3 regions of the Geobacillus sp. B4113_201601 genome follow, and region 1 is predicted to be linked to each of the others. Evidence: predicted binding sites of a transcription regulator. Region 1 holds the regulator's gene; each other region holds the start of a gene.

What was found. The regulator Rex, encoded in region 1, represses fermentation and respiration genes when NADH is low (regulators of the CRP and FNR family bind a similar motif). The targets are predictions, from matches to a motif close to TTGTGAAATATTTCACAA.
Region 2: a site for Rex is predicted at 2,189-2,206, ahead of ric (iron-sulfur cluster repair di-iron protein). Genes of this name have one in related genera too.
Region 3: a site for Rex is predicted at 1,655-1,672, ahead of B4113_RS04625 (nitrate/nitrite transporter). Genes of this name have one in related genera too.

Annotation. Positions count from the first base shown of each region.
Region 1 covers NZ_LQYX01000080.1:4,174-12,031, reverse strand. Annotated here, with positions in the region: gene tsaE (tRNA (adenosine(37)-N6)-threonylcarbamoyltransferase complex ATPase subunit type 1 TsaE) at 1-177, shown strand, start outside; gene tsaB (tRNA (adenosine(37)-N6)-threonylcarbamoyltransferase complex dimerization subunit type 1 TsaB) at 174-914, shown strand; gene rimI (ribosomal protein S18-alanine N-acetyltransferase) at 874-1,329, shown strand; gene tsaD (tRNA (adenosine(37)-N6)-threonylcarbamoyltransferase complex transferase subunit TsaD) at 1,322-2,338, shown strand; gene B4113_RS11230 (ABC-F family ATP-binding cassette domain-containing protein) at 2,666-4,591, opposite strand; gene moaC (cyclic pyranopterin monophosphate synthase MoaC) at 4,690-5,178, shown strand; gene B4113_RS11220 (redox-sensing transcriptional repressor Rex) at 5,194-5,856, shown strand; gene tatA (twin-arginine translocase TatA/TatE family subunit) at 5,853-6,005, shown strand; gene tatC (twin-arginine translocase subunit TatC) at 6,025-6,768, shown strand; gene B4113_RS21205 (IS3 family transposase) at 7,120-7,278, opposite strand; partial or broken gene B4113_RS21200 (transposase) at 7,484-7,647, opposite strand.
Region 2 covers NZ_LQYX01000035.1:5,758-13,913, reverse strand. Annotated here, with positions in the region: gene modB (molybdate ABC transporter permease subunit) at 1-41, shown strand, start outside; gene moaA (GTP 3',8-cyclase MoaA) at 298-1,323, shown strand; gene ric (iron-sulfur cluster repair di-iron protein) at 1,419-2,126, opposite strand; gene glp (gephyrin-like molybdotransferase Glp) at 2,881-4,140, shown strand; gene mobB (molybdopterin-guanine dinucleotide biosynthesis protein B) at 4,137-4,637, shown strand; gene B4113_RS04585 (molybdenum cofactor biosynthesis protein MoaE) at 4,634-5,098, shown strand; gene moaD (molybdopterin converting factor subunit 1) at 5,098-5,328, shown strand; gene B4113_RS04575 (YwiC-like family protein) at 5,334-6,062, shown strand; gene B4113_RS04570 (DNRLRE domain-containing protein) at 7,131-8,156, shown strand, end outside.
Region 3 covers NZ_LQYX01000035.1:16,221-24,376, forward strand. Annotated here, with positions in the region: partial or broken gene B4113_RS04620 (multicopper oxidase domain-containing protein) at 1-116, opposite strand, end outside; gene B4113_RS04625 (nitrate/nitrite transporter) at 403-1,578, opposite strand; gene B4113_RS04630 (ABC transporter permease) at 1,938-3,017, opposite strand; gene B4113_RS04635 (anti-sigma factor) at 3,052-3,288, shown strand; partial or broken gene B4113_RS04640 (IS701 family transposase) at 3,635-4,345, shown strand; gene B4113_RS04645 (ABC transporter ATP-binding protein) at 4,475-5,113, opposite strand; gene B4113_RS04650 (permease) at 5,129-6,625, opposite strand; gene B4113_RS04655 (ABC transporter permease) at 6,618-7,397, opposite strand; partial or broken gene B4113_RS18520 (response regulator transcription factor) at 7,630-7,764, shown strand; gene B4113_RS04660 (contact-dependent growth inhibition system immunity protein) at 7,982-8,156, opposite strand, start outside.

The DNA of each region.
Region 1 (7,858 bases):
TACTTTGGCGGTGACGGGATTACGGTTGTGGAGTGGGCACACTTGATTGCTGGCCAGCTTCCGGCCGAACGTCTGACAGTGTATTTGCTTGACCGCGGTGGGGATGAACGGCTGCTTCGTTTTGAGCCGCTGGGACAACGCTATGAACAGTTATGCGAGGAGATTTTTGGCGCATGAAAGTATTAGGGATTGATACATCAAACACACCACTTGGTCTTGCTTTGGCGGATGGAAATGTTGTGAAGGGCGAATGGATCACGAATGTGAAAAAAGATCATTCGCTCCGTGCGATGCCGGCTATCGAATCGCTGTTTCGCCAATGTGGGATGGCCCCGAAAGACCTTGATTTGATCGTAGTGGCCAAAGGGCCCGGGTCTTATACAGGAGTACGAATTGGCGTGACGATTGCGAAAACGCTCGCTTGGTCGCTCGGTATTCCGATCGCCGGTGTGTCGAGCCTTGAAGTGCTCGCCGCCAACGGCCGTTGCTTCTCTGGTTTGATTGTCCCATTGTTTGATGCGCGGCGTGGGCACATTTATACTGGGCTTTATCACAGCGACGGGAGTGTGCTTCGCCAAGTTGAACCGGATCAACTTGTGGTGGCGGATGAGTGGGCGCGGCGACTAGGAGAGCGGGGAGAGGACGTATTGTTCATTGGTGCGGATGTGCCGTTATATCACGAGCTGTTTCAGCGCGTCCTAGGTGGGCGGGCCCATATGGCTCCTCCGTCATTGGCGTTGCCGCGCCCGAGCGAGCTGGTGATGCTCGGTAAAGAAAAAGAGCGTAGAAATGCCCATACGTTTGTGCCAGATTACCTCCGCTTGGCTGAAGCGGAGGTGAAATGGCTCGCAAAACAAAAAGGGGAACGAAACGATGGGGATCGATGTACAATTTCGGCCAATGACCATTCATGATATTGATGAAGTTGTGCAGGTGGAGCGGGCATCGTTTACCGCGCCTTGGAGTCGGGAGTCGTTTTATCATGAGTTGATGTACAACCGCTACGCTCTCTATATTGTAATGGTGCATCGAGGGCGAATCATTGGCTATGCCGGGATGTGGTTGGTCATTGATGAAGCGCACGTCACGAATGTTGCTATTCTTCCCGAATTTCGTGGCCAAAAACTTGGTGAGGCGTTGATGCGTTGTCTGATGGATCTGGCGAGGCGACAAGGGGCAGTGACGATGACGCTGGAAGTGCGTGTGTCCAATCATGTCGCTCAATCGTTATATCGGAAACTCGGGTTTCGCAACGGCGGTATTCGAAAACGATATTATCCCGATAATTTTGAGGATGCGTTGGTGATGTGGGTGAAGCTACATGAATGAAGATGTGTATGTATTAGGGATTGAAACAAGCTGTGACGAGACTGCCGCCGCGGTTGTTAAAAACGGAAGAGCCATTCTGTCCAATGTGGTCGCTTCACAGATGGAAAGTCATCGGCGGTTTGGCGGCGTCGTTCCTGAGATCGCCTCGCGCCACCATGTGGAGCAAATTACGCTCGTGATTGAAGAGGCGATGCAGCAGGCGAAAGTGTCATTTACCGACCTTCAGGCTATCGCTGTGACAGCAGGGCCAGGGCTTGTCGGGGCGCTTCTTGTCGGAGTGAACGCGGCGAAAGCGTTGGCGTTTGCTCACGGCATTCCGCTTGTCGGCGTGCATCATATCGCCGGGCATATTTATGCCAATCAGCTCGTGTCGGAAATGAAATTTCCGCTCTTGGCTCTGGTCGTTTCCGGAGGGCATACAGAGCTCGTTTACATGGAAGAGCACGTCAAATTCAAGGTGATTGGTGAAACGAGAGATGACGCCGCCGGTGAGGCGTATGACAAAGTGGCTCGCGCTTTGGGGCTTCCGTATCCGGGAGGGCCGCACATTGACCGGTTGGCCCAAGAAGGAGAACCGACCATTGATTTGCCGCGGGCGTGGCTTGAGGAAGGATCGTATGATTTCAGTTTCAGCGGCTTAAAATCGGCGGTGTTGAATACGCTTCATCGTGCTAAACAGCGCGGCGAGGAGATCGATCCGAAGCAGATGGCAGCCAGTTTTCAAGCTAGCGTGGTTGAAGTGTTGACGACAAAGACTTTGCAAGCAGCCAAACAATATCGCGTCCGGCAAGTGTTGCTCGCTGGTGGAGTGGCGGCCAACCGCGGGTTGCGGACTGCATTAGGGGAGCGAATGAGGCAGGAGCTCCCCGGTGTGGAGCTGGTTATTCCACCGTTATCGTTGTGTACCGATAATGCGGCGATGATTGCGGCCGCGGGCACGATGTTGTACTGGCAAGGCAGGCGGTCAGATTTGGCATTGAACGCTGATCCGAGCTTGCCGTTGGCATAATGTAACGAAGGACAAACCGATGGGCACAATCGGCGGTTTTGGCGGCGGGCCAACCGCCGTTTCTTTTTTTAGACGGCAAGGATGGATTGGTGGCTCGATTTGTGCATAGTTTCATCCACAGGTTGTGGATGATGTGGAAATATGGCGTAAATAGGATGAGTATGAGGAAAATAATACACAGCTATGTTGAACAAAATTGAGCTGTTTTTTGTGGACAATGTGGAAAAATCGGTGAATAACCTATATTTCACTGGATAGATTGTGGATTTCTTTGTGGATAGTGTGACTAATTAAAACCGCCCACCGAAATAACCGGCGGGCGGTTGGTTATGGTGAGTCATAAAGCTGCTCCCATTCGGCCAGCAGTTGTTCCACTTGCTGCTTTCGCTCCTCGTTTTCTTGCACAAGCTGTTGTGCTGTTTCGTAGTCGTCATAAACGGACGGATCGCATAGTCGCTGTTCGGCTTGGGCGATTTGCTCTTCAAGCGCGGTGATTTCTGCTTCGATTTCGGCTAGACGGCGTTGACGTTGACGCTGGCGTCTTTTTTCCTCTTTTTCTTGTTCATAAACAGATTTCGCCGACTCGTTGCTGCTCGGAACGATTGGGCTGGCATCCAAACGGGCTAACTCACGCATTTCTTCTTTTTTGGCGATATAGTAGTCATAGTCTCCCAAATATTCGCTAAGGCCGTCGCTTGACAGCTCGAGCACCTTCGTAGCGATGCGGTTGATGAAATAGCGGTCGTGGGAGACGAACAAAATGGTGCCTGGATAGTCAATCAATGCCTGTTCGAGCACTTGTTTGCTGTCGAGGTCTAAATGGTTGGTCGGCTCGTCCAGAATGAGAAAATTGGCCTGCTGGAGCATCAGCTTCGCGAGCGCCAAGCGCGCCTTTTCCCCGCCGCTCAACGCTGAGATCGGTTTTAAAACGTCATCGCCCGAAAACAGGAAGTTGCCGAGTATCGTTCGGATTTCTTTTTCTGTTTTAAGGGGGGAAGCATCCCATAATTCGTCCATGACTCGTTTATTGGACGACAGGTCGGCTTGATCTTGATCATAATATCCGATTTGAACGTTCGTGCCGTAGCGCAAATGTCCGGCCTGAATGGAAAGCTGCCCGGCGATGGCTTTCAACAGTGTAGATTTGCCGATGCCGTTTGGACCGACCAACGCGACGCTTTCGCCGCGGGCGATGCGGAAGCTGATATGACGAATGACCGGCTCGTTCCGGTAACCGACGGCCACGTCTTCAGCGATGAGCACTTGTTGACCGCTTGGTCGTTCGATCGTGAAAGAAAATGATGCCGATTTTTCCTCTCCGACAGGCCGTTCCATTCGCTCCATTTTCTCCAGCTGTTTGCGCCGGCTTTGCGCCCGCTTGGCCGTCGAGGCGCGGGCGATGTTGCGCTGAATAAACTCTTGCAATCGGGCGATTTCTTCCTGTTGTTTTTCATATCGCTGTAGCTCTTGCTCATATTGCTGCGCTTTCAGTTCCAGATAGCGGCTGTAGTTGCCGTTGTACGTCCGCAGCTTGGCGTTGGACAGCTCGTACACGTGATTGACAACTTTGTCGAGAAAGTATCGGTCATGGGAGACGAGCAAGAGGGCGCCCGGATATGCCTGCAAATACTGTTCCAGCCAAGCGAGTGTGTCCAAGTCTAAATGGTTGGTCGGTTCGTCTAAAATCAGCAAATCCGGCTTGGACAACAGCAGCTTTCCGAGAGCGAGCCGTGTTCGCTGTCCGCCGCTTAACGAAGAGACCGGCGTTGTTTGATAATCGTATGAAGAAAATTGCAATCCGTGCAAGACGGAACGAATGTCGGCCTCATATTGATAGCCGCCTTGTTCCTTATACTGCTCTTGCAGTTCATCGTACATTTTCAGCGTTTTTTCATAGCGGACGGGATCGGCGAGCACATCGGGATCGCCAAGCTGAGAGCCGAGCGCAGCCAGCTGTTGTTCCATCGCTTGAAGCGGTGCGAACACGTCGAGCATTTCCTCCCAAATGGAGCGTGATGATTCCAACCGGCTCTGTTGTGCCAAATAGCCGATTTTGAGATGGTTTGGTTTGATGATTTCACCGCTGTCAAAAGATAGTTCGCCGGCGATGATTTTTAATAATGTCGATTTTCCCGCTCCGTTTCGGCCGACAAGGGCGATGCGGTCGCGGGACTGTATTTCTAGTTTAATATTCGATAAAATAAGGTCAGCGCCAAAATATTTCGTGAGTCCACGCACTTGCAAAATCATCATGTCGGTTCACCTCTCGGAATAGTTTAACGTATGTCGCTCAGACGGTCAAAGACAGAAGGAGAAAAATCATGTATAGTGTAGACATGGAGGAGATGGCTTTGTCATCGTTTACCCATTTTAATGAAGAGGGACGCGCGAAGATGGTCGATATCACGGGCAAAGAAGAGACGGTCAGGGTCGCGGTGGCGCGAACGAACGTCACTGTCAGCCAAGAAATTTATGAAAAAATCAAAGGCCGTGACATTAAAAAAGGGGATGTGCTGGCCGTCGCCCAAGTGGCAGGGGTCATGGCCGCCAAAAAAACGGCTGACCTGATCCCGATGTGCCACCCGCTGATGCTAAAGAGCGTCGATTTCACGTTTTCTTGGGAGCATGAAGAAACCGAGCCTCGTCTTGTCATTACAGCGACCGTGAAAACGAAAGGGAGCACGGGGGTGGAAATGGAAGCGCTGACGGCTGTTTCGGTTTGTGCGTTGACGGTATACGACATGTGTAAGGCGCTCGACAAAGGGATGACGATCGGTCCGACGTATTTGGTCGAAAAAACGGGCGGGAAATCCGGCCATTATCGACGGAAAACCGATTAGCTAGGGGATGAGACAATGAGCAATGAACAACCGAAAATTCCGCAAGCGACGGCTAAGCGGCTGCCGCTTTATTACCGATTTTTAAAGAACTTGCATGCATCAGGAAAGCAGCGCGTCTCTTCCGCTGAGCTGAGCGAGGCGGTGAAAGTCGATCCAGCGACGATCCGCCGCGATTTTTCGTATTTTGGCGCGCTCGGCAAAAAAGGATACGGGTATAATGTCCATTATTTGTTGTCGTTTTTTCGCCAGACGTTGGAAGAGGATGAAGTGACTGAAGTGGCGCTGTTTGGAGTCGGCAATTTAGGCACCGCTTTTTTAAACTATAATTTTTCGAAAAACAATAACACGAAAATTGTGATGGCGTTCGATGTTGATAAGCAAAAAGTAGGGACGACAGTCGGCGGCGTGCCCGTCTATCATCTCGATGAGCTGGAAGAACGGCTGCGCGGCGACATTCCGGTCGCTATTTTAACCGTGCCGGCCTCCGCGGCTCAGGCGTTGACCGATCGCCTTGTCGCCCAAGGGATTAAAGGAATTTTAAACTTTACTCCGGCGCGGCTGAACGTGCCTGACCATATTCGCGTTCACCACATCGATTTGGCCATTGAGCTGCAATCGCTTGTGTACTTTTTGAAAAACTATCCATCGCCATCGGCAAAAGGAGAGAATCATTCATGAAATATATATTGCTGGCTGTTTTGATTTTGCTGTTGTTTGGCACGAAAAAGCTGCCGGAACTAGGGCGTTCGTTTGGCGAGTCGCTGCGCGAGTTCAAAGACGCCACCAAGGGTCTTGCGGATGAGGACGAAACGAAAACCGACCGGTGATAAGGCGGGATGAGGAACCATGAATGACAAAGAGATGTCAGTGTATGAACACCTCGGTGAACTGCGAAGGCGGCTGATCATTGTGCTCGTTTTTTTCGCTGCGGCGTTGGTGGCGAGCTTCTTTTTCGTCGATGATGTCATTATCTATTTGCAACGGACGGCTGAGACAAAGCAGCTGACCATGAACGCCTTTCGCCTGACCGATCCGATCAAAGTATACTTTCAGTTTGCTTTTGTCATTGCCGCCGTGCTGACGTCTCCGGTGCTGCTGTATCAAATTTGGGCGTTTGTCAGCCCCGGTCTGTATGAAAAAGAGCGGAAGGTAACGCTAAGCTATATTCCGGCATCGATTGTTCTTTTTTTGGGCGGCGTCAGCTTCGCTTATTTCGTTTTGTTTCCATTTGTCGTTCGATTTATGAACCAGCTGGCTAAACAGCTGGGGGTCCAGCAAATGATCGGCATTAACGAATATTTCCAGTTTCTGCTTCAGCTTGTGCTGCCGTTTGGCGTTGTGTTTCAGTTGCCGATCGTGGTGCTGTTTTTCACTCGCTTAGGGCTTATCACGCCGCAGTTTCTTGTTCGCGTTCGCAAGTATGCGTATTTGGTGCTGTTAATTATCGCGGCGATTATCACGCCGCCCGATGTGTTGTCGCAAGTGATCGTCATGATTCCGCTCACGCTTTTGTATGAAGGGAGCATTTGGATCGCAAAAATCGGCTACCGGAAGGCGCGATCAGCGGCGGAGCAAGGAGACAACGAGTAAAGCGGCGCACGGCCAAAGCCATTCTCAAACAAAAAATTCCATAGGCAGCGATCTGCCCTCCACTCGGGGGTGAAAATCTCGCGCCGGTCCGGCATTTTCATGGGAAAGATCTATGGGCAGCGCGATCTGCCCTTCACCCGGGGATGCAAATCCGCGTCAGTCCGGTATTTTCACGGGAAAGGTCCACGGGCAAGTTGTGATCTTCCCTCCAGACGGGGATGAAAATCGCCACTTGCCGACGGGGATGTTCGCGAGAAACAGATTAAGGGAGCACGGATGGGCATATCATAAAAAAAGGTGTCCCGATGGTGAAGTGACCCCTGTCAAGTAGACAAGAATAAAAAAGCACATTTAAGCAGCCTGAGTCCTATATTCATAAGGGCTCAGGTTGTTTAATTTCTTTTGGAAACGTTCGTGGTTATAAAAACGAATATATTGGTGTACAGCCTCCTTCACCTCTTCGGCTGTGCGAAACGAGTATAGATGGAAACCCGAGTTCGACCTAGGCAAACAAAATGCCTCTCATCCCTTGATACCAAAGGGACGAGAGGCATTGGGGCATACGTTGGGCGTGTATCTAGGGGGCTGGTGATTTAATCTTAGACACGGCTTGGCAATGTCACTTCGCAATGAGAAAAACCTTGGTGCATCGACTCTGCTTTTCACGTGTTCTCCCATTATTGATGAAGGGACTCAGCCGTTTTTCACCGGCCTTCTAGGTGCGAGGATGAATGCCTAGAATCTTCGGAGGAGGCTCCAGCCCTAGAGCTACAAAGAGTTGCGCTTGTTTTGCCGTCAGTTCGGTTGTTGACCAAGGTCGCCGTTTTTTGAAGAAAAATGTCCAAGCATGAGACGTTCGCATTCGTCCCTTACGTTCGGTCACGATTCATGATGGAGGTAAGCTAAGGTGATTCCATCGTTCTTTTTTGGTGTGACTCGTCGTGTGTACATGCCTATATTATAACCAATATCCATCCATTTTAAAAGTTAAAGTAGGAAAGTCGTGTGCCTATGAAATTCAGCGTTTTTTCCTAGGATCTGCATCATGAAATCCTTGATATTGCAGCATTCTGGCCATTTTCGTTTGCCT
Region 2 (8,156 bases), on a different contig from region 1:
TATTGGCTTTTGCGACGAAACTCGGTCGTTTACGGGAGTGAACGACCCCCACTTAATTTTCTAGCGAAAATTTGAAGTGGAGGCTTCCAAAGAAGTTTGACTGCTTCAAGCAATCCTTATTCTTTGAGGCGTGTCCACTTTAGAGCATAAGACACTCAGGTCTACAGCTTTACTTTTCTTTAAGATGTTTAATGCGCCGCTTCGCTTCATTGAAGTGGGAGTCTTCTCGCCTAATTAAGATAAACAAAGCCGCCTGTCAATATCGTGCGGCGAACGAAACAGAAAGGAGGGAGTGCGATGGGCGAGCGCAACCGAACGAACGTCATGGACCGCCTGTCCCGCCCGCTTCGCGATTTGCGGTTATCAGTGATCGACCAATGCAATTTTCGCTGCGTCTATTGCATGCCGGCCGACGTGTTCGGGCCGAATTTTCGCTTTTTGGCGGAAGGTGAGCTGTTGACGGTCGAGGAAATGGCGCTTCTTTCGGAATGTTTTGTCGAGCTGGGCGTCGAAAAAATCCGCTTGACGGGCGGCGAGCCGCTCTTAAGGCGCGATTTGGATGCGCTTGTGGCGCGGCTGTCTGCGATTCCCGGCCTGCGCGATATTGGCTTGACGACCAACGGCGTTCATTTAGTGAAATGGGCGCAGCGGCTGAAAGAAGCCGGACTAAAGCGCGTCAACGTCAGCTTGGATGCGTTGGATGATGACATTTTCCGCAAAATGAACGGCATCGGCATCGGCGTCGCCCCGGTGTTAAAAGGCATTGAAGCCGCCCGGGCGGCAGGGCTCGGCGTCAAGGTGAACATGGTCGTCAAAAACGGATGGAACGACTCGCAAATCGTGCCGATGGCCGCCTATTTCAAAGAACAAGGCATTCCGCTCCGCCTCATCGAATTTATGGACGTCGGCACAACGAACGGCTGGGATTACTCCCATGTTGTGACGAAAAAAGAGATGTATGAACAAATCAACGCCATGCATCCGCTCGAACCGGTCGAAAAAGCGTATTTCGGCGAGGTGGCGAGCCGCTACCGCTACGTCGGCACGGAGGTGGAAGTCGGCTTTATCGCCTCAGTGACGGAAACGTTTTGCCGCAGCTGCACGCGGGCGCGCATTTCCGCGGACGGGAAGCTGTATACGTGTTTGTTTGCATCGAAGGGCGTGTCGTTGAAAGACAACCTGCGCGCCGGGGCGACGAAAGAGGAACTGAAGTCGTTGATCACCGCGGTTTGGAACCAGCGGACAGATCGCTATTCAGAAGAACGGACGGAAGAAACGGCGAAGCAACGGAAGAAAATTGAAATGTCGTATATTGGCGGATGACAAAGAAGAAGGGCCGCTCTTTCCGGCGAAGAGCGGCCTGTTCATCGCTCGCTGCGCCTGCCTTTGCCTTAGAAATGGGGGAAGGGTTTGCTTGCTTATGCTCTTACCGCCGCCAGCACGCGCGGGAAGAGGACGTTGTTTTCTAAATGGATGTGGGTAAACAAATCTTCTTCGAGCGCGGCGAGTCGGCTGTAAACGAGCCGATACGTGCCGCACGCGTCTTCCGGCGGGGTGAAGTCGTTGGTGATGTCGCGAATGTCTTTGATCAAATCGCCAGCGATCTCATGCTCATTGACCAGTTCGCGAACAGCCTGTTCGACCGCCTCCCGGTTTTCCGGCGAGGGGTTGTCAGTAAATTGGAAAATGAGCGGGAATGCTTCTGTTTCTTCTGTAATCAAGTGTTGCTCGAGTTCCGCTTTTAACTCGTGAAACAGTTTATGCACGCGGGAAAGGTGCGGGTGGTGCATGCCGTGTACGCGCAATACTTTTGTGACATATGGGCTGAGCTGCGGCAGTTCCTCGTTCAAATAGCGGTGGTGCGTGTTGATAATATGATCGACCAAGTCGGTCAGCGTCGCTTCGCTCCAGTTTCGGGTCGGCTTGTTTTGCGCCTCCGCATAAAGGGTGTTCAGCTCGCGAAGGAGCGCTTCGCCATCCAGTCCGCGCTCTTCGATGGCTTCTTTTAACGGACGCTGTCCGCCGCAGCAAAAATCGATGCGCCGCGCTTTCAACAAATCAGCTGCTTTCGGAAATTGAGTGACAATATCGCCAATCAATGATTGTTCAGTAAACCGCTGTTCCATTCATCATCCCTCCATTGATCCAATCGTTACAGCTTCAGCATACCGTGTTTTCCGCGGCCACGTTGTGATTCATCTCACAGCAGCGAAAAAATGAAGACGGAGAACGAATGTGATCAACATCACAACGGCACTTTTCGTTTTTATGTACAATCAAGACAAAAGAGCCGGTCGACCGAGTCGAACATCGGGCTCAAGACGTGCTAAACTATAGTCAGGAACAATACCGCTAGGCGGATAAAGTGAGGCAAGAGCTCGCACCGTCGGCCGCTTTGTTCGGCGAGACGCGGGAAAGGATGTTGGCGCACTTCGCGTCCCGCCTTCGGTCGCCTTGTCAACATCCTCTAGAAGGTTGGTGAAAAACCGCTGTTTGCCTTGATCGATGATGGAACGCGTGAACATAGAAGCTGATACAACCAGTTTTTCTACTTGAGAAACGATTCCGAGAAGCGGTTGCGTGAGTAAATCACCGGCCCCCTAGATGACTGGTGAAAAACGGTTGTTTCTCTATGAACGATGGGGGGAGCGTGTGAAAGGCGATACCGATGCGACAAGGCTTTTCTATTTGAGAAACGAGGCCGGTAAACGGCCTGCTTCCTTAAATCACCGGCCCCCTAGACGAGGAAAAGGATGTTGGCGCATATCGCCGCTGTGAGTGTCGGTGATGAAATGCTGGCGGGAGGCATCAAACCGCTGCAACCACGTGAAAAGGACGAGACCATAGCCGCCAGCCATATAGTCGAAAGGAGAGAGAGACATGGTCGAAAGACGAACCCCGATTCCTGTAGCGGAAGCGATCGCTCGGGTGATGCGTTACGCCGGAGTGGGAGAAGAGGAAACGGTGCCGCTTCGCCAGTCGTATGGCCGCTATTTGGCCGAAGATTTGCGCGCTGACCATGATGTGCCGCCGTTTGACCGCTCCCCGTATGACGGATTTGCCATTCGCGCCGCCGATTCGGAAGGAGCGGGGTTGGATCGTCCGGTCGAGTTTGAAGTGATCGAAACGATTGGCGCCGGACAAGTGGCGAAACAGCCCGTCGGCCCGTTTCAAGCGGTGCGCCTGATGACCGGAGCGCAAATTCCACAAGGGTGCGATGCGGTCGTCATGTTGGAGCTGGCCAAACAGTATGAACGGGATGGAAAAACGTATATGTCGATTAAGCGCCCGTTCCGCCCCGGCGACAACATCTCGTTTCAAGGAGAAGATGCCAAAAAGGGACAACCGCTCGTCGAAAAAGGAACGCGCATCAATCCGGGAGTGGCGGCGCTGTTGGCGACGTTTGGCTACGCCGAAGTGAAGGTGGCGAAAAAGCCGCGGATCGGCTTGTTTGCGACCGGCAGCGAGCTGCTTGACGTTTCTGAACCGCTCGTTCCGGGAAAAATCCGCAACAGCAACGCCTACATGATTGAAGCACAGGCGCTCAAAAGCGGCGCTGAGCTGATCTATTTTGGCCAGCTGGCCGACGACTTTGACGCGTGCTTTCACGCCGTGCGCGAGGCGCTCGATCAAGTGGACATGCTTATGACGACCGGCGGCGTCTCGGTCGGCGATTACGACTATTTGCCCGCCATTTACGAGCGGCTGGGGGCGAACGTTTTGTTTAACAAAATCGCCATGCGCCCGGGGAGCGTGACGACCGTCGCGGAGTGGAATGGCAAGCTGCTGTTTGGCCTCTCCGGCAATCCGTCGGCGTGCTACGTCGGCTATGAACTGTTTGTCCGCCCGGTCGTGCGGACGCGCTTGTTTTCCCCCAAGCCGTATTTGAAAAAAGTGAAGGCCACGCTCGGCGCCGATTTTCCCAAACCGAATCCGTTCACCCGCTTCGTGCGCAGCCGAATCGAAGCGATTGACGGCCGGCTGATCGTCAAACCGGTCGGCATGGATAAGTCGAACATCGTCACCTCGCTCGCGGCGGCCAACGCCTTGATGGTGCTGCCGGGCGGGACGAGAGGATTCGCTAAGGGTGACGAGGTGGACGTATGGCTGCTCGATGATGATGAGGGATCGAGCGAATGAACGTCTGGCAAGTTGTCGGCTATAAACATACGGGCAAGACGACGCTCGTCGAAAAATGGGTGGCGGCCGCCGTCCGGGAAGGATGGCGCGTCGGGACGGTGAAGCATCACGGCCATGGCGGCGAGCCGGCACGGCCGGAAGGCGTCGATTCCGTCCGTCATGAGCGGGCCGGGGCGGTGGCGACAGCGGTGGAAGGGGACGGGCTGTTGCAGCTGCATCTCCGCCGCCCGTTGTGGCGGTTGGATGATGTGTTGGCGCTTTATGCGCCGCTTCGACTGGATCTCGTGCTGGTCGAAGGCTATAAGAAGGCGCTCCATCCGAAAGTCGTGCTTGTGCGCTCCGAGGAAGATTGGGCGTCGCTTCAGCACCTCGCCAACATCCGCGCCGTCATCGCCTGGGAACCGCTTTCCCGGCCGTTGCCGCACCCTTTGTTTTCGCTGGCTGATGAGGCCGCATATATCCCATGGTTGATGAATGAGGTGAGAAGAGGGACATGACGGAATCGTTGTTTGTCATCACGTCCGAGCCGATTTCGGTCGAGGATGTGATGAAAAAAGTGATGCGCCCGGAAGCCGGCGCGGTTGCCGTGTTTGCCGGCACGGTGCGCGAATGGACGAACGGCAAGCGGACGCTCTTTTTGCAATATGAAGCGTACGTGTCGATGGCGGAGAAAATGCTGGCGCAAATCGGAACGGAAATCGCCGAACAATGGCCGGGAGCGAAAACGGCGATCACCCATCGGATCGGGCGCCTTGAGATCGGCGACATCGCCGTCGTCATCGCGGTTTCCTCGCCACACCGCGCGGAAGCGTATGAAGCGAACCGCTACGCCATCGAACGGATCAAACAAATCGTACCGATTTGGAAAAAAGAACAATGGGAAGATGGCAGTGCATGGATTGGCGATCAACTGGAAACAAAAGCTTATCCGTCCGGAAAGCCGGAGGTGAATGAATGATGATCCGTCTCTTGTTTTTTGCCCATTTGGGCGAACAAGTCGGCGAGCGGCAAGTGACATGGCCGCACGTCCCCGACACCGTAGGAAAGCTGAAAGAAGAAGTGGAAGCGCGTTACGGCTTGCCGCTTGACCGCGTCATGACCGCGGTCAATGAGGAGTACGCCCGCGACGACGCGCCGCTTCAACCGGGCGATACAGTCGCTTTTATTCCGCCAGTGAGCGGGGGGTGAGAGCGATGGCAAACAAAAGCAAATGGGTGATGCCTAAACAACATGGCGCTTGGGCGATGCTCATCATCCCGTTTTGGCTCGGGGCATACGCCGGCGGACTCACGTGGGTTCACGCGCCGCTCTTTCTCGCTTGGCTTGCCCTCTACTTGGCGACGTATCCGCTCTTGATGGCGGTCAAAACGAAGCGGAACGAGCCGTACGTGCCCGCTGCCATTCGCTATGGCGTCATCGCCGCGCCGTCCCTAGCCGTTTCCCTTTTGCAGCGGCCGGCCCTTGTTCTCTTTGGCTTGGCGATGATTCCGTTTTTCCTAGTAAACATCTACTACAGCAAGAAAAAGAACGAGCGCGCTTTCTGGAATGATGTTGCGGCCATCGCATCGTTTTGCGTCGGCGGCTTGGGCGCCTTTTATGTCGGGCGCGGGGAATTGACGGTGGAAGCGTTCGAATTGGCCGCGTTTTCCTTCCTCTTTTTCATTGGCAGCACGTTTTACGTCAAAACGATGATTCGCGAAAAGAAAAACGTGCGATACAAATGGCTGTCATGGGGATACCATGCCTTGTTGATTGCCGGTCTCATCGCCATCGGCGAGCCGTTCGCCGTTTTGGCCTACGCGCCGAGCGCCATTCGCGCCGTCTACTTATACGGAAAATCGCTGCCGATCATGAAACTAGGCATCTTGGAAATCGCCAACGCGGCGTACTTTTTCATTGCCATGATCGTGCTCTACTCTTGAACGAACCCCAAACGGGAGACATCAATGACCGTTTGGGGTTTTTGTTTGGTTAGGCGATATGGCTTTTTCATTGCACAAGCATGATGCAAAATGGGCATGAATTCCTTGTCACGGTGTTGCAATGGATCGTTTCAAAAGCCTACCTCCTCTTCTTCCATGCTCGTTCCCAAATCAATTAAAGAAGGGAAGCATTTCAACATTCATTTATCGGATTGTGGACGTTCCAACCCTAAGTCATGTCGAATTTTGTCTGTCGAAAACGGTGGATGGCAGGGAGGAGGAAAGATACAATTTTATTGTAAAAATAATGGAAATAAGGAAGGGGAGCATATGAGAAACATTTGTTTGCGACGATGGTTAGTTTGGATGGTTGTATGGGCTTTAATGGTGTCAAGCATCCCGATAAAGGGATTCGCCGAAACGATCCAATCAGGAGTTGGCCGTATAGTGCCAAAAGAAGAGCCACCCAAGGTGCCGGAAGCCCCGAAACGTCAACACAAGCCAGGGGAAATCGTGGAGATGAGAACCGCTAACACCAAAGTGTACGACAACGGTGATGGGACGTTTACCAAGAAGATCTACTTTGAACCGATTCATCGTAAGAAAAAGGGAGAGCCGCTATTTGAGGAAACATCTTCGAATTTAACGGACTCCGCGAGTGATGAGAACGGTGTGGAGACGGAGAACACCGTTTTGGAAACTACCTTTTACAAAAAAATGTTCAATGGAGAATACGCTACGTTTCGTTACAATGGACATTTTATCTCTTATTCGATTTTAGAGACATCTGGGAATGAAGTGAAGCCGATCAAGGCGAAGGATGCAAAGGCTATCTATCAGAAAAAAGACAACAAAATTCTACACAAAAACATTTTTCCAAGTATAGACCTACAAAATATTACATTTAACGAGTCAACGAAAGAAGATTTAGTTCTTCATTCTTTTACTGGCTATCATATTTTCAAATTTCGTCTGAAAACAGATTTACAAGCAGACATCCAAGATGATGGATCCATTTTATTGACAAATAAAGAACATGAAAAGGTTTTTGAGTTGCCGAAACCTTTTATGGTGGATTCCCATGTTGATGAGCATTCTGGAGAAGCTCAACGGTCGGAGAATGTAAGTTATGAACTGCAAAAAGATGATGAAGGGTACATTTTAACGGTTAAAGCCGATCCCGAATGGCTGAAAGACCCTAAACGTGTATACCCTGTTTATATTGACCCGAGTACTTCCGTTCAGGTGTCTGCTGATGCATTTGTAATGAGCGCCTATCCGACAACCAACTATAGTTCCTCATCAAGTAAGTGGGATTCGGCGCAGGGACAATACGTTTTAAAGGTGGGGTATTATGATGGAACAACAGGCACTTGCTATGGATTTTTGCACCCGGATTTATCAAGCATCAAATATATGAATGTGACAAATGCCACGTTCCATGTCTATGTCACCCATTCGTATTATACGACAACGCCAACAGGGCTATGGCTCGATGCGGTAGACAGCTCATGGTCCGCGAGCACGTTAACGTGGAATAATAAGCCTTCCTCCACCAACATTGGCAAGGTGGATGTTGCAAGAGACCAATGGGCGCAGTTTGATGTCACGAATACAGTAAAAGAATGGGCATCAGAGACAAAGCCAAATTACGGATTTAAACTTCATACGAATGGCAATGGACAAACGTATTGGAAAAAAGTTGTTTCCACTACGAACAGCAGTTATAAACCATATTTGTCCGTTACGTATACGATCCCCGTTCCCAATACGCCGACAGGAACGGCCTACAGTAATGGGGATGGCACAGGATATATCAATTTATCATGGGATCCGGTTCCTGGCGCTACGGGTTATAAGGTTTGGATTTATAACGGTAAATCATATGAGGCGTTTAATGTAGGAAATGTCACTTCTTGGAGTACAAAAGGGAAAAAAATCTGGCCGACCGCTTCTGAAATTAGTGCCGGAAGATATGACCTGCACCAAGATCAGTTAGGGACGGAGCTTGCTGTCGATCCTTCCCCGGTCTATCGAAATTCAGGCGGAAGCTATCCGAATAGCAAGAACTACTGGTTCCGAGTCAGTGCGATT
Region 3 (8,156 bases), on a different contig from region 1:
GTGGCCGCCGTTTCACTTTTGCTTTCCACCTTCACTTGCTCTCCCCCGTTATTGCACGCCGCTAAAAGCGAGGCCGCCAACACGATCGATAACAACGCGGATCCATTTCGGTTCATCGTTCTTTCCTCCTCTAACGGAATCGGTTTACACCTTCAGCGTACGCCATTTCGGCTTCCTCTCTAGTGATTTGTATCACCAAGAAACACGCATATTTGAAGGGTTTGTGAAACGATGAACAATATGTTTATCGCTACTGTAAAAACGATAAAAGACGTGCCCACGTTGGCTAACGGAAAACGGGCATTTCGTTTTCCGAATCGTCACCAGTCCCCCCTTCAGTCCATCTGCCTGGTGAACAATAAAAAGAGGCCAAAAGTGGATACTTTTGGCCTCTTTCGATGGTTACGATGCGTACCGTTTCGCTGGTTCGCCGGCTTTTTTGCCGAAGACGATTCGATTCAATAAGAAGCAGATCAAGGTAAACAGGCTGAGAAGCATAAACCCGAGCACGTAAGAACCAGTCGCATCTTTGATGATGCCCATAAAAATTGGCGGGAAAAAGCCGCCCAGTCCGCCCCATGCGCCGACAAGGCCAGTGACGGTGCCCGTTTCCGCTGGGAACAGCTGCGGCACGAGCTTGAAGACCGCACCGTTTCCTAATCCGGACATCATCGCCAATAACAGGCAGGCGGCCGTCATCACCCAAATGTTTTCCATTCCAAATGCGATCACCAAGGCGCCGATTGTCATTCCAGCGTAGACGAACGTCAATACCCGCTCGGCGCCGATTTTATCGCCAAGGTTACCCCCGATCGGCCGTGCGAGTGTGGCGAGTACGGTAAACCCAGCCGCGCGCATCCCGGCATCGACCGGTGTCAACCCATACAAGTCAACGAGGAGCGACGGCAAGTAAATGCCAAAGGCGACAAATGCTCCGAATGTGACGAAGTAAAACAGCGACAATGTCCACGTATGTTTGTATTTCAACACTGACAGCGATTCACGCATCGTTTTTTGTTGCTTTGGCTTCGGCATATCGGGGGTGAAAAACCAAACGAGAATAAGCATGATGACGATCGGAATGATCATTCCCCAAAACGCCCACGAAACGCCGAAAGCGGCAGCGATCGATGGAACCGAAAAGCTGGCGACCGCTGTGCCGAAATTGCCCATCGCGTTAATCCCGAGCGCTGTTCCTTGTTTTTCCGGCGGAGTCAAGCGCGATACGAACGTTACCGAGATCGCGAACGACGTCCCGGCCATACCGATGAAAAACGCCCAAAACATTAACATCGCATACGAATCCGCAAACCCTGCGCCGATGAGCGGAATGATTAAAAACAGGAGCAGCAGCGAAAACAGCCTCCGCCCGCCGATCCGGTCCGTCCAAATGCCAAGCGGCAGGCGCATGACTGAACCGAGCAGCACCGGAATGGCGACTAAAATGCTTTTTTGCGTCGATGTCAGGTCGTACATTTCTTGAAACGTGCTCGCCAGCGGCGAAAAGACGGCCCAAACTGCGAACGAAAACATCATGGCGAATGTCGTAATGGGCAGCAGCGCTTTTTGTTTATTCATGAAAAGCCCCTCCCTAATCTTCAAAAATATGTGGCTTTGTTTGTAATTCCATCATACGCGGGCGAAGGAAATTGATTTGTGAGGTTTATCACGTTCTTGCTCGTTGTCACCATTTTGTCAAAGTCGCTGTCACTGTTTTGCCACATATAGAAAAAGAGGGTGTCTCAAAAAGCGATGAGACGCCCTCTTCATTACCGCATACACGCATCTGCCTCGTCCGGACATCCTATATACCGTGTTTCACTCGAATACAACGGCTCTTTTGAATCAGCCCCATGATTTGGCCGCGCATGAAGCTATAAGGAACACCGTTCGGCTGACCCCCCTCTCAAACTGCTTGTTGCAAACAGCCTGTTCCCTCACCCGCTCGCCCGTATCTCTTGCCTCATAAACAACCAATAAGCGATCGCAAAGCAGACGAGGGTGGCGGCAATCAAGGCGGTCGCTTGCGGCCAAATGAGCAAGACACTTTGCGAGAACGGCAGCGGGGCGGCAACAGCGCCGGCCGTTTGTTCCACGGTGACGATCCCTAGCGTCCGAACGTCCGGCGAAAGCAAAGCGGTCGTGGATTCGTTGAACAAGTAGCTCGGAGACAATCTCATGAGACCAAGCACCAACTCTTGACGGCCGACCGCCTGCTCAACGGACGTAATCGCATCAGACTGCAAAAACGACTTCGCAACTACTTCCACGATCATCGCGTAAAAAAGGTTGAAAAACAGCCAAACGGCCAGCGCTGACAACGCAGATGTCGCCGCTTGGCGGAAGACGACGGAAAACAAAATGCCGAGATTCAGCCAAAAGGCGATATACACAAGGCATAACAACAAAAAGCAGACCATGCGGGCAAACTCTTCGAAAGTAGGCGGAATCCCCAAGACCAAAATGCCTAATGCCGTCACAAGCAAGCCGAGGGAAAGAAACAACACCGCATTCAACAACAACGCGACGACAAACTTGCCGTTGATGACGTAATCGCGCGGGATCGGCTGTGCCATGAGCCGGCTCAGCGTCCCGCGATTCCGCTCCGAATTGATGGCATCAAATCCAAGCGCGATGCCGAGCAGCGGTCCGAGAAAACCGACAAACGTCACAAACGATGGCAGCGTTCCGTCCGAGACAGTGAATAATTTTAAAAACAAGTAGGCGCCTTTCGCGATTTCCTTGGCCTCTTCCGACGAATCGAGCGCGTCCCGAATCGTCGTCATCGCCGTATACAGCGACCCGAAGCAAGTGAGCAAGATGAGAGCGATCAAAATGATCATGCGCCAACTCGTCAAATAATCGGCCAGTTCTTTTTTGACAATGGCCGAAAAGGCGCTGCTTGCCCCTCTTATCCGCTTCTTCTCATCAAGCACCCCCGCCTTCAGCCGTTTTCCCCATCTTTTTGCATATGAAAAACCACCGTTTTCCCATCGCCCCTTCTTACGGACCTTCAACGTCCATCCCTCCCTTCAAAATAGCGAAATGGTGATGGAGATTGAAGGTCTCAAGCCGTTCGCTGCTCGCGACTACCAATTGTGGATTGTGTACACGGACAACGAGATGAAAGGAGAGCTATTGACGATCCGCCATGGGGCATCGCGCATTTTGATCACCGGCGAGGACGTCAAACGGTTCAAACAAATTAAAGCAAGCCTCGAACCAAAAGGAGGAAGCGTGACGCCGACCGGACCGGAAACGTTTATTGTCGATCTCAAACACGAATAGACGCCAAAGCCCCCCTTTTGCCACAGGCCAGCGGCCCGTGTCGCTCGCTCGTTCATCCATCCGCCGCAAAAAGGCCCCCGCTGCGTCCGGGGGCGGCAAGCCAAGCCGGGGACAGCCGCCCCCGTTGGCCTAGCGGCGGTTTGCTTCTTTGTTTCGTAGCGCCTTCGGAATATATATAAATCGACTGTCGATGAGCAAATTTGCTAACACAAATTGACAACCAAACAAAAAAGGAGACATGAACCCGATTCCTTGAGTAAAATAGATGTGCTCAAACCCGTTCACACAAGGAGGTTCATGTCTTAGGAATCGATAAGCACATCATCAAGGAATCCACCAATTTTTCATGACGTTGGGATTGGCGCTTGATTTCTCGAAGCCGGTCATCAAGCATCTCGTTTACCTTGTCGACGCCTTGTACCAAGGGATGTTCGGGGACATTGACGGATGTCCGGTACTGGAGTTTTCACCCGCATCATCGAACCACGCTCAGCCACTTTTTCACGAAAAGCCCTTGGAACGAGGAAAACCGGCTTGAGAAGCTGCAAGAATGGATCCTTCGCCAGATCGAACGCCTAGCCAAACGGGAGAATCAACCCCTGTTCCTTTCGATGGATGATCCCATTTGTCAAAAAACGAAGCCTTCGTCACGGGCAACGCACGCCATTCAAGGGTGTGACTGGCCTTTCTCTCACAGCGATCATCAATGGGTCTGGGGGCATTCGCTTGTTTGGCTGATGGTGCACACCTTCTCGCAAGCGTTTCCGTTCGCCTTTCGTCTGTATGACAAGACGGCGGGAAGAAGCAAAATCGTCCTAGCGATCGAGATGCTTTCTTCGCTCAAAGAAAAGTGGACTCGGCCGATGTGCATGGTATCCGTCCCAAGCGCTCATCGAAGCCTGCTTGAAACAAGGATTCCATGTCATCGCCATGCTCAAGACGAACCGGATCCTCTATCCGAAAGGCATCGACATTCAAGCGAAGGAGTTTGCCCGCTATATCGAACCCAACGACACCCGCCTCGTCACGGTGGGGGAACGAGCGTTACCGCGTGTATCTCACAAGAAATAGATTTTGGTGGAAATGGCACATTCCATTCACTCGTCGGCCTCCATTTTACTGTCATGGCTGGACGCGTTAGTGAAATCCCACACATTTGTGATAAAATCACTATCATCAAACAAGATTATTTCACTTTTTCAAGTGTAAAACGGTTGATTCTATATACTTCGTCACAAAGAACATCAATATCTTCTTGATTGTGACTAGTGAGCAAAATCGTCCTTCCCTCTTCCCTAAACTTTCGAAGCAAATTGCGGATCGTTTCGACGCTATCAGCATCTAAAGCATTGAATGGTTCATCTAAAATTAATGTTTGTTGATCTTCCATAATGGCTTGAGCAATGGCCAACTTTTGTTTCATTCCAAGTGAATAATGTTTTACCTTTTGCGGTGATTCTGGATTTAATCCAACCATTCTCATCGTTTGCTTGATTTTGTCATCATCGATTTGGTTTCGAATGAGGGCTAATGCTTTTAAATTTTCAAATCCTGTCTTCCCCGCTATATATCCTGGCCGATCAATGATAATTCCAAAATTACTGGGAAAGCGCTTATTCGTGCCCAACACTTCCCCGTCCACAATCACGCTACCTTGATCAGGGAGTAGAAACCCACATATAAGTTTAAAGAATACGGACTTTCCCGAGCCATTGGGGCCAATAATTCCATAAATTTTCCCTCTTTCCGCCGAAAAATTCACATTTTCTAAAATCGTTTCCCCTTTAAATGATTTGCTCACTTGATTCAGTTGAATATGCGCCAACATTCTCACTCCTTTTTAGAAATGAAGATCTTGCTTGCGAAAAACATACAGCAAGAAAACAATCATTAAAACATTCCATAACGCTAAAATCGCGCTTATGCGATACACCGAGCTATCGGTAAGTAAATACGACATGCTATTTAATCCAGATGGAACGATCCCCCAATTGTTAAGGTGCGGTAACATAAAAAATGAAAGTAAAGCGATCCCAACGAAACTATAAAACGTTTCTTTGCTTAACCAAGCAATAATAAACACAAATAGCACATAAAATGATAGTTGAAGATAACCATTGACAAAAAAATGATAAACGATTTTAAGCACGGTGACCGAACGCTCAATAGAGACATAGAAATCAAAAGAGAACCCATTCAAAAAAGAAATGAATAAGGCTAGTAAAGCTAAGGCGAACAAATATACCCCAATATATAACATTATCTTGCAATACCAACCCCAAAACCATCGACTGGTAGACTGATAACGCAAAAGCTTGTAATATCCCATTTCTGACAATTCCTTCTGCAAATACAGTTGAACCCAATAAACCAGTCCAAAATAGAGAATCAAATAGCATAAAAATGGCTTAAAATAAAACGCCTGATTTGAACCGCCTATAAACATGAAAAGAAACTGATCCCAAATCGTTGTTCCTTCTTTTCCTCTCATACCCGCCCATAATGACATGACAATCAAAAGGATAGCCGCATAGTCATTCCAATTGTATAATTTTAAATTCAAATCTAATAGGTTAATAACCAAGATAAGTAGGATCATCCCCACTGTAACCACTACAATCGATATCCATATAGTTCCGAATTGCATAACTCCCGAATGCAAAATCAAGTAATTGCATAAATTGAGTAAGGAATGGGGAGGAAGAAGTTTAAATGACACCCCAGCATAGACCCATATAAGAACAGCAGCGAATACGACTATCCTTTTGTACTGCCATTTCACATAAAGAATAGCCAACAGAAGGTGAAAACAACTCACACTCAAAACAAGCAACGCTAAATGCAGCAACAATGCCAAAAAAGGACTAGTTATCAATTTTTGTAATATTTGCGTTTCGCTCAAAAACGCGTCCATCTTACTAAACGGGCTCCAGCCAGCAAAATGAGGAGCACCAATTGACAAAACTCCGCTCACTGCTCCCCAGACGATGATGGATACGCCGACAATTTGTATAAATTGAGCTAATGTCGCATATACCCAACTTCGGTAAGAACCAAATCGTATGAAGATCGTATAATCAAAGTTAGATGTAATAATTACTAAAGAATGATAGAGAAAAAAAGGCAAAACAAAGTAAATGATTAGATAAATATTGCCAAAAGAACTATGCACCAGATCCCATTTATTCAACTGCAGTTTGCTTTGAAGGGAATGAATATACATCTGCTCTTTGGCTCTTACACCATATATGTAAATCATCACTCCAAAGAGAATCCACTTGACTTTTAGTAATTCATTAAAAAAATTGCTCCATTTATTGTTTATCATTCTAATCATGATACTGATGCAACCTTTCTTTTAGATAAACGATCAATATAACAACAATAAGGCATAAAACCCCGAAAGGCACGAATGCCGTCCATAAAGGTTGCTGTGATATGCTAAAAGGAAAAATAGCATAAGTCGGAGAAAATTGGTCATATCCAAGAACTTGAGCAATAAAGTTTCCCAGCAAATAATAGATGAATGGAATGGAAAGCGCTACAAACGCCTTTTCTAAAATCATGACGAGCAACAACCCCATTGTCGCATACATCATCCCATTTAGACCAACCCATAATGAATAAAGGATCCCATATGGCAACGTCCCTAAGACCAGTAATTGCTCGAATGTGGTATGAGGAATTGGATTGCCATCGGTTGGATACAAACGAACGATCCCTAAATGAGGTTCAACATACACACAAAAAACAAATGGAAGAAATACAATGAAAAACGCGATCAAAAAGGACAAAATCGCATTGGCGATTAGTTTGCCAAAAAAGTAAGTTGTCAAAGAGATACGGATCCGCACATAGGGAAGAAAATAATTTTTTTGTTCACTTGGAAAAGAAATCGCGTACACAAGAATCATGATAATGGGAAAAAGTAACGGCACAAAATTGGAATTTACACGCAGGAAAAGATCCAACTGTCTATAATAAACATAACCATCCTTTATCAACGCAAATTGAATGGAAGGCAGAACTAACACCAATGCAGCCCAAACTACCCATTGTCGCCAAGTAAAGACTTTCAAAAATTCAACTTTCACTTGATGGCCTAACATGTTCTACACCCCTTCCCATATACTTCTATACGAGGAGAAACATGATCATGCACGTGTTCTGCAACTGTATTATATCACTTAGTACATATGAGAACAAGGGGGATTTTGGGATTTGCTAATTTCAGACAGTACGAACCCGTTACACACTCGAAACCGATCGAGCTTATGATCGGATCCCCTCTATAATATACATGCGACATGAAGAGCCAACCTCTCGGTTATTCTGCATATCAGTGAAATCGGTGAACAATTGAACATTAGTAAACGAACTGTCGAACACCACGTATCATCCATTTTGCGAAAGCTGAACGTCAAATCACGGTCCGGAGCGGTAGGAAAAGCGTTTATGCTTGGATTGCTTCAGTAACCGCGGTTTTAGGGGAGAGTCGAAAAAAGAATACGTTTGATCAAGCACCACTCCTCCAATCAGCCAAATGGCTATCTCTAAACATCTTAAAGAGATTCGACAACGCTAGGCAGATAACGTTAAGAAAATGTGATCGGTAAAAATCGAACATTCTGACTATAATAAAGAAACCTTGAAAGAGTTTTGACTCATTCAAGGTCATTGACCATCTACTATTCTATTTTGTTTTTACAGCTTCCCTTAATTGTTCTACTACACTTTTTAGCCATTGGATTGGAGTCACTCCAAGGGCAGGAAAATATACCCCGTCTGCACAGTGTTGTATGTATTCATTCTTTTCATCATCTGAATACTCGCTATTAATGAATTCCGTTAAAAATGCAATCGCAGAC